DNA from 2 places in the Curtobacterium sp. MCBA15_012 genome. Region 1 is predicted to be linked to the other one. Evidence: riboswitches for the same ligand, from Rfam matches in the RefSeq annotation. Region 1 holds a riboswitch; the other holds the start of a gene.

What was found. Region 1 has a riboswitch for thiamine pyrophosphate ahead of QOL15_RS05105 (ECF transporter S component). Riboswitches for the same ligand answer to the same signal wherever they lie in the genome.
Region 2: linked by a shared signal. The riboswitch ahead of thiM (hydroxyethylthiazole kinase) and the one ahead of QOL15_RS05105 (ECF transporter S component) in region 1 are both predicted to bind thiamine pyrophosphate.

Annotation. Positions count from the first base shown of each region.
Region 1 is NZ_CP126267.1:1,114,244-1,118,648, forward strand. It holds gene glgX (glycogen debranching protein GlgX) at 1-1,095, opposite strand, end outside; gene QOL15_RS05100 (hypothetical protein) at 1,225-1,545, shown strand; TPP riboswitch at 1,678-1,789, shown strand; gene QOL15_RS05105 (ECF transporter S component) at 1,784-2,428, shown strand; gene QOL15_RS05110 (ATP-binding cassette domain-containing protein) at 2,434-4,405, shown strand, end outside.
Region 2 is NZ_CP126267.1:1,405,075-1,409,479, reverse strand. It holds gene QOL15_RS06510 (DnaJ domain-containing protein) at 1-444, opposite strand, end outside; gene QOL15_RS06505 (phosphotransferase enzyme family protein) at 522-1,271, opposite strand; gene QOL15_RS06500 (NUDIX domain-containing protein) at 1,408-2,322, opposite strand; TPP riboswitch at 2,525-2,621, shown strand; gene thiM (hydroxyethylthiazole kinase) at 2,610-3,482, shown strand; gene thiE (thiamine phosphate synthase) at 3,479-4,240, shown strand; gene thiD (bifunctional hydroxymethylpyrimidine kinase/phosphomethylpyrimidine kinase) at 4,237-4,405, shown strand, end outside.

The DNA.
Region 1 (4,405 bases):
CACCAGTTCGAAGAACGCCGCGAGCCGGTCGACCTCGTAGAACTCGCGGGCGAGCGCGGCCGCGAGGTCGAAGCGGAAGCCGTCGACGTGCATCTCGGTCACCCAGTAGCGCAGCGAGTCCATGATGAGCTGCAGCGAGTGCGGGTGCCCGACGTTGAGCGAGTTCCCGGTGCCCGTGTAGTCCATGTAGTAGCGCTTGTCGTCGTCGACGAGCCGGTAGTACGCGGCGTTGTCGATGCCGCGGAACGACAGCGTCGGGCCGAGGTGGTTGCCCTCGGCGGTGTGGTTGTAGACGACGTCGAGCACGACCTCGATGCCGGCGCGGTGCAGCTCGCGCACCATCGCCTTGAACTCCTGCACCTGCTGGCCCTGGTCGCCCGAGGCCGAGTAGTGCGAGTGCGGGGCGAAGAACCCGATGGTGTTGTAGCCCCAGTAGTTCGACAGCCCCTTCTCCTGCAGGGTCGAGTCGTTCACGAACTGGTGCACGGGCATGAGCTCGAGCGTGGTGACGCCGAGGCGCTTGAGGTGCTCGATGACCGCCGGGTGCGCCACGCCCGCGTACGTTCCGCGCTGTTCCTCGGGCACGTCGGGGTGGGTCTCGGTGAGGCCCTTGACGTGCGCTTCGTAGATGACCGTCTCGCCGTAGGGGATCCCGGGTGCCCGGTCGCCCTGCCAGTCGAAGAAGGGGTTGATGACGACGCCCTTCATCATGTGCGAGGCGGAGTCGTCGTCGTTCGTGGAGTCGGGGTCGCCGAACGTGTACGAGAAGAGCGACTGGTCCCAGTCGATCTCGCCGCTCGTCGCCTTGGCGTACGGGTCGAGCAGGAGCTTCGACGGGTTGCCCCGGACCCCGCTCTCGGGGTCGTACGGCGCGTGCACACGGAAGCCGTACTCCTGTCCCGGGGCGATGTTCGGCAGGTAGGCGTGCCAGACGTACGCGTCCACCTCGACCAGGTCGACGCGTTCCTCGTGCCCCGCGGCGTCGAACAGGCAGAGCTCGACCCGCTCTGCCACCTCGCTGAACAGGGCGAAGTTGGTGCCGCTGCCGTCGTAGGTCGCGCCGAGTGGGTACGGGTTGCCGGGCCAGGTGTGCAAACGGTCCTCCAGTGGTGGGTCCCGCCAACATATCGGCGTGACCTGCCCGCGTCCGCAGACGAGGCCCCGCAGTGGACAGCAGCGCGCGGGCCACGGGCTGTGGAGGAACGGCCGAGTAGCCTCGCGCGCATGACTGACATCGTGAGCCAGATCGCGGACAAGGTGCGCCCGGTCGGCGTCTCCACCAACTACGGCGAGCCGATCGAGGTCGGCGACCAGACCCTCATCCCCGTGTCGCTCGGCTGGTACGGCTTCGGTGCCGGCGGCGACGGCGACAACGGAGGCGGCGGGGGCGGTGGCCTCTCGATCCCGGTGGGCGCGTACGTCCGCCGCCCGGGACAGGACCTGCAGTTCGAGCCGAACCTCATCTCCCTGCTCGCGGTGAGCATCCCGACCATCTGGGTGACCGGCAAGGCGCTCGCGAAGCTGGTGCGCGCACTCAAGAAGTGACCCGATGACGGACGGGAGGCCCGTGGCGACGCCGCCACGGGCCTCCCGTTGCGTCCGTGGTCGCGTCACGCGACCGACGCGACCGGTCTGCGCACGGGTCGCGGCGCGCGACCGGCGCGCGTCTAGACTGACGCCTACACACACGGGAGTCCGGGTCCACCGGGCTGAGAGGGAGCGAACGGCGCTCCGACCGTCGAACCTGATCCGGATCATGCCGGCGCAGGGAGGAGTCAGCACCATGCCTGCAACCATGCAGTCCACCGCACCGTCCACGACGACCGGGCGCTCGCTGCGCTGGCGCGTCGTCGACATCGTCGTCGCGAGCGTCCTCGCGGTCGCCATCGGCGTCGTCTTCAAGCTCTGGGAGTTCGGCTACGAGCCCCTCAGCACCGTGAGCGCGCTCGTCCTGCCGGGCTCGCAGTCGCTGTTCGGCGGCGTCTGGTTGCTCGCCGGACCGGTCGTCGCGATCATCGTGCGGAAGCCCGGCGCCGCACTGTACGCCGAGATCGTCGCTGCCTCGGTCGAGGCGCTGCTCGGCACCCAGTGGGGATGGCTCACCCTCGAGGCCGGACTCGTCCAGGGCCTCGGCGCCGAACTCGTCCTCGCGCTGTTCCTGTACCGCGCCTACCGCCTGCCCGTGGTCGTCCTCGCAGGCGCCGCAGCCGGCCTCGCGATGGGCCTGAACGACACGGTGCTCTGGTACCCGGGCCTGGACGCCGGCTTCAAGGTCGTCTACGTCGTCTGCGGCATCGTCTCCGGCGCGGTCATCGCCGGTGCCGGGTCGTGGCTGGTCGTGCGGGCGCTCGCCGCCACCGGGGTGCTGTCGCAGTTCGCCGCGGGACGCGAGCACACCAAGCGGTCGAGCGCGGCCTCCCGAGCGTGACGACCGTGTCCGCGGGCGCCGGTCACACCGCGGCGGGGCCCGCGGACGCCGGCGCCGTCGAGGCCGTGGGTGCGCCCTCCGGGTCGAGCGGCGCGGCCGGCATCGAGTTCCGTGACTGGGGCTGGCGCTACGCGGCGCGCGACAGGTGGGCCGTGCGCGGCGTCGACCTGGTGGTCCGCCCGGGGGAGCGCGTCGCCGTCGTCGGGCCGTCCGGCGCGGGGAAGTCGACGCTGCTGCGTGCGGTCGCCGCCGTGCTGCCCGACGAACCCGACCCCGACGACGACACCGCAGCCGCGGTGCAGGGCACGGTGCTCGTCGACGACCGGCCGCCCGGATCGGTGCGCGGGCGTGTCGGCCTCGTCATGCAGGACCCCGAGGCGCACACCGTGATGTCGCGGGTCGGGGACGACGTGGCCTTCGGCTGCGAGAACACCGGTGTCCCGCGCGACGAGACCTGGCGCCGGGTACGCCACGCGCTCGACGTCGTCGGACTGGACCTGCCGCTCGACCGCTCGACGACCGCGCTGTCCGGCGGGCAGCGGCAGCGGCTCGCCCTCGCCGGCGTGCTGGCGATGCGTCCGGGCGCCCTCGTCCTCGACGAGCCGTGCGCCAACCTCGATCCCGCGGGGGTCGCCCAGGTCCACGACGCGGTCCGGGCCGTGCTCGACGAGACCGGCGCCACCCTGCTCGTCGTCGAACACCGGATCGGCACGTGGCTCGACCTGGTCGACCGGCTCGTGCTGCTCGAGCCCGAGGGCGGGGTCGTCGCCGACGGGCCGCCCGCGGAGGTGCTCGCCGAGCACGGTGCGGCGCTCGGCGCGGCCGGCGTGTGGGTGCCCGGGTCGGAGCCGGCGCGGGGATCGGCGCGGTCGGGTGGTGCGGCGCGGTCCGGTGGCGCGGTGCTCCGGCTGTCCGGGGCGGGAGCCTCCGGGGGTGTCCTCGGTGCGCCGCTGCTCGTCGCGCGCGACCTCGGCACCGCACGGGGCCGACACCACCCGGTCGGCACGGGCATCGACCTCGAGGTCCGAGCCGGACGAGTCCTCGCGATCACCGGCCCGAACGGCGTCGGCAAGTCGACGCTCGGGCTGACGCTCGCGGGCCTGCTGCCGCCGGCCGCCGGGTCGCTCGCCGCGACCGACACGCTGCGGGGCGGCGACGGCGCCGGGCAGGGCTCCGTCGGACCTGCTCCGTCGGCGTGGACCAGTCGCGAGCTCGCCGCACGCATCGGCACCGTGTTCCAGGACCCCGAGCACCAGTTCGTCGCCCGGACGGTCCGCGAGGAACTCGCCACCGGTCCGCGAGCCCTCGGCCGGACGGACGTCGACGAGCGGGTGCAGCGGGTCCTCGACGACCTCGGGCTGCAGCACCTCGCCGACGCCAACCCGTTCACGCTCTCGGGTGGTGAGCAGCGGCGCCTCGCGATCGGCACGGTGCTCGCCGCGGAGCCGTCGGTCCTCGTGCTCGACGAACCGACGTCCGGTCAGGACCGGGCCACCTGGCAGGCCGTGGTCGACCGGCTCGGTGCGCTCGCCGACGCCGGGACCGCGATCGTGGCGGTGACGCACGACCGTGACCTCGTCCGGGCGCTCGACGCGGACGAGGTCGTGCTCGGGGAGGACGGGCTGCGACCGGCCGGCCTCGGGACGGCGGGGCCCGAGGGCGTGGCCGGTGCTGGTGCCGGTGCCGCCGAGGCACCCGCGTCCGCAGCTGCGCCCGTGCGCGCTCCCGGCCGTTCCGCGGACGAGGTGGGCACGGCGGTGGGGGCGACCACCGGCGGCGGCGAGCCGGTGTCCGGGACGCGAGCCGCGCCTCCCGTCCGACCCCGCGGCATCCGCGGGGTGCAGCCCGTCGCGTCGCTGCTCGGGGTGCTCGCACTCGGGACGTGCCTGGTCCTCAGCCTCGACGTGGTGTCGGCGGCGGTCGCCCTCGCGCTCGAGGTCCTGCTGCTCCCGCTCCTCCGCCTGCCGTGGCGGACCC
Region 2 (4,405 bases), 290 kb from region 1:
GGAGCGGACGAGCGCGGGGTCGTACGGGTCCTCGATCGGGTCGCCGAGGCCGACCCACTCCCGCTCGGCCTGCAGGAACACCTCGCGCGACCGACCGCCGGGGTGTCCGTGGGACCGCGCCCGGGGGCGGGAGTCGCGACGCGCTGCCGGAGGTGCGTACTCGTCGCGACCGGAGCCGTCCCTCCAGACCGAGGAGCCCGACGGACCGGACGCGCCCTGCCCGCTCGTGGCGCGCGATCCCGCGTCGTAGGCCCGGCGTGCCGCGGGCGTGCCGATGCGTTCCCAGGCGAGCTGCACCTGGCGGAAGCGTCGGGGGTCGCCGCCGAGGTCGGGGTGGGACTCGCGGGCGGCGCGACGGTAGGCTCGGCGCAGGTCGTCGTCGTCGGCGGTCGCGGGGACGCCGAGGACCTCGTAGGGGGTGGCGTCGGCCGGGCTGTCGGTCATGGCCCTGCGACAGTACCCGAGGCGGGGTCGGAGCCGGCCGCGTGCGGGCTGCACGGCGGCTGGACGCCTGCCGCCGGTCAGGGCGCGGTGACGGCGTCCCGGATCGCGTCGGCGTTCGCCTCGAGGTACGCCACGTCGGCGCGGTAGAGCTCCGCGTGCCCGTGTTCCAGGTCGCTGACGAACTTCGGGTTGCCGGCGGCGGCCTCGGTCTCCATCGTCGTGACGAGGGCGACGAGGGACGCCGTCATCGTGTCGACGAGGACACCGCGCGACCGGTCGTCCAGGCCGTAGGCGCGGCAGAACTCCGCGGCACGGGCGAGCCGCTCGCCCAGGGACGGTGCGGTGCTCCCCTCGACGACGCCCGTCGTGAAGGGGGCGAACCGGTAGACGGCGCTCGCGACGTCCCAGACCCGCGGGCCGGGGTGCGCGGTGTCGAAGTCGATGAGGCCGCTCGCGGCGATGCCGTCGTAGACGCAGTTGTAGGGGGCGAAGTCGCCGTGCACGATCGTCTCGACCGGCAGCCGCTCGGCCTGCGACCAGACGTCGGCTGCGCTGCGCGGGTACGTGGCGGCGGCGTCGTGGTACTGCCGGAGCAGCCGGGCCGAGGTGACGAGCGCGGCCTCGCTCGCGATCTCCGCGGTCCACGGGTAGTTGCCCGCGGTGCCCGGGACGAAGGTCACCGTCTCGAGGACGTCGCCGAGGGCGATCGGTTCCGGTGCGGCGACGAAGCCCTGCTCGTGCAGGTGCGCGAGCAGGTGGTGCACGGTCGGTGTCCACGGCCCCGCAGGACGGTGGACACGGTCGTCGGCTCTCGTGACGCGTTCCATCGTGGACCTCCTGTCGGCACGTCTCCGTCGACGTGGGGGCCAGCGTACCGGCGACGGGGCCCCGGTGGGCGATCTGGTCGCGATCCGCGGTCAGGGCGTCGCGGGAGCACCCTGCTGCCCCCACCCGCGATCGCGGTCAGGGCGTCGTCGGAGCGCCCTCGTGGTCCTGCTCGCGGAACCACCCGGGGCCGCGCACCTCGGCACCGAGCGCCTCGACGCGGGACCGCAGGCCACGGTCCGCCGTGACCACGACGACGGGCGCGTCGCCCGCGTCGACGGCGGCTCCGGCGGCCGCCACGATCGCGTCGTCCCCGGACCCCTCGGCACGCACGACCTCGACCGCGCCCGCGGCGTCGGCAGCGGCACGGGCCTCGCCCTCGAGGACCACGGTCCACCGCGGCCACCACCGGGTGAACCCGAGCCCGAGCGACGCCGCCGGCAACCCGGCCGCGGCGAGCGCCGTCACGGTGTCGAGCAGCCGTCCGGCCGCGCCCGCCCGGTCGCGCCACCACCCGTCCGGCACGCTGCCGACGACGTTCGCGGCGTCGACGACGACGTGCGGGGTGGTCGGCACCGCGGCACGGAGCGCGGGCCAGGAGGCGCCGAACCCGGGGTGGAGCGGCAGGTCGTCGACCTCGTCGACGGGCACCCAGGACAGCGCGAGGCTCTCGCGGTCGGCGATCACCGGTTCGAAGGGCCGGGAGGCGCGCCCCACGACGGTCGTGTAGGTCCAGAACCCCAGGTCGAGCACGGACGTGTGCCGCAGGGTGACGCCGTCGGCCGGCACGCCGGCCTCCTCGGCGGACTCGCGGAGCGCCGCGCGCACGGGGTCCTCGCCCTGGTGGCGGGCGCCGCCCGGGATCCCCCAGGTGCCGCCGTGGTGGCTCCACTCGACGCGGTGCTGCAGGAGCACCCGTCCGGCGCCGTCGTCGACGAGCAACCCGGCGGCGCCGAAGCGGCCCCAGGCCTTGGTGCCGTCGGGTCCGACCGCCCAGGCGTCCCCGGGGTCGCGGGGGCCGGGTGGCGGTCCGGGAGGCGTTGCGCGCTGCACCCGTCAACCCTGGCACAGGGTCCCCCGGGTCCGTCCGGCGAGGTCGCTGGACGTCACCGCGCGGCCCGTCCCCCGACCGGAGGACCGGGCGCGGACCGAGCGCGGGCCGGGCGGCGGGCCGGACCACGGGCCGGGCGGCGGACCGGTGGTGGACGCTCGCCGACGCCCCTCCCGCAGGGCCCCGGAGCTCGTGTACGGTGACGCTCGAGACACGGGGTGCCGCCACCGGGCGGCTGAGATCACACCCGTCGAACCTGCTCGAGCTCGTACTCGCGAAGGGATCGTCCATGGAGAACGCTGCGCCCTCCCCTGCCTGGGCACACCGCACCGCCGAACTGCTCGAGGCCGTCCGCGCCCGGGCACCGCTCGTGCAGTGCATCACGAACACGGTGGTGCAGAACGTGACCGCGAACGTGCTGCTCGCGCTCGGCGCCTCGGCCGCGATGGTCGACGTGCCGACCGAGGCCGGGCCGTTCGCCCGCGTCGCGGACGCCCTGCTCGTGAACACGGGCACGCCGCACGCGGAGCCGCGGGTCGCGTCCGTCGAGGCCGCCACCGCCGCCGTCGACGCCGGCACCCCCTGGGTGCTCGACCCGGTCGCGGTCGGCTCGCTCCCGGTGCGCACCGCGCTCGCCCGCGAGCTCCTCGCGCTCCGTCCCACGGTGCTGCGCGGCAACGCCTCCGAGGTCCTCGCCGTGCTCGGCGCCTCGGCCGGCGGGCGCGGCGTGGACAGCACGGTCGGCCCCGACGACGCGCTCGCGGCCGCCGTCGCCGCGTCGGACGGGAGGACCGTGGGCGCGCTGGCCGTGTCGGGTCCGGTCGACCTGCTGGTCGCGCCCGGCACCGGGACGGTGCGCGTCGCGAACGGCACGGAACTGCTCACGCGGATCACGGGCGGCGGGTGCGCCCTCGGCGCCGTCGTCGCCGCCTTCACCGCGGTCGCCCCGGACGACCCCGGCGCGGCCGCCGTCGCGGCCACCGTGGTGCACACGGTCGCGGCCGAGCTCGCCGCCCGGGACGCCGGCGGTCCGGGCACGTTCCAGCCGCTCTTCCTCGACCGGCTGGCCGCGCTCACCCCGGACGACGTCGTCCGCGAGGCCCGCGTCACGGTCACGGCCGCCCCGGTCGGTGCCGGCACGACGGACGGCGTCCGGTCGTGACCGCCGACCTCGGCGTGTACCTGGTCACCGACGGGGCGCTCTGCGACCGGCACGGCGTCGGCGTGCTCGGCGTCGTCCGCGCCGCGGTACAGGCCGGCGTCCGGACCGTGCAGGTGCGCGACAAGACGGCCTCGGCACGGGACCTGCTCGCGCTGACCGCGGCCGTCGCCGACGCGGTGGGCGACCGTGCCACGGTGGTGGTCGACGACCGCCTCGACGTCGCGCTCGCCGCCCGGGTCGCCGGACACCGGGTCGCCGGGGTGCACCTCGGACAGTCCGACCTGCCCGTGACGGCCGCGCGGGCGCTCCTCGGCCCGGACGCCCACGTCGGCCTCACCGCGAACACGCCGGCGCACCTGGCCGCCGTCGACCGGCTGCCCCGCGGCACCGTCGACCTGCTCGGCGTCGGGGTCGTGCACCCCACCTCGACGAAGCCCGACCACCCGGCACCGCTCGGCCACGCGGGGGTCGCGCGGATCGCGGCCGCCACCGACGTGCCGTGCGTGGCGATCGGCGGCGTGGGCCTCGACGACGTCCCGGCGCTCCACGCGGCCGGCGTCGCCGGGGTGGCCGTGGTGTCCGGGATCTGCGCGGCGGCCGACCCCGGCGCGGCGGCGGTCGCGTACCTGGCGGCGTGGGCCGGCGTCGCCGACCTCCGCGACGGGGTCGGAGCCGTCCACGGGACGGAGCCGGACCCGACCGCGGGCGGCGATCCGCGCCTCCAGGCCGGTGCCGTGCCGGACGGGGGCCGACGGTGACCCGGCCGACGGTCGCGGGCGGGGACCCGCGTCCGGTCGTGCCGCGCGTGCTGGCGATCGCGGGGACCGACCCGACCGGCGGCGCCGGGCTGCAGGCCGACCTCAAGGCGATCGCGGCGCACGACGGCTACGGGATGGGCGTGGTGACCGCGCTCGTGGCGCAGA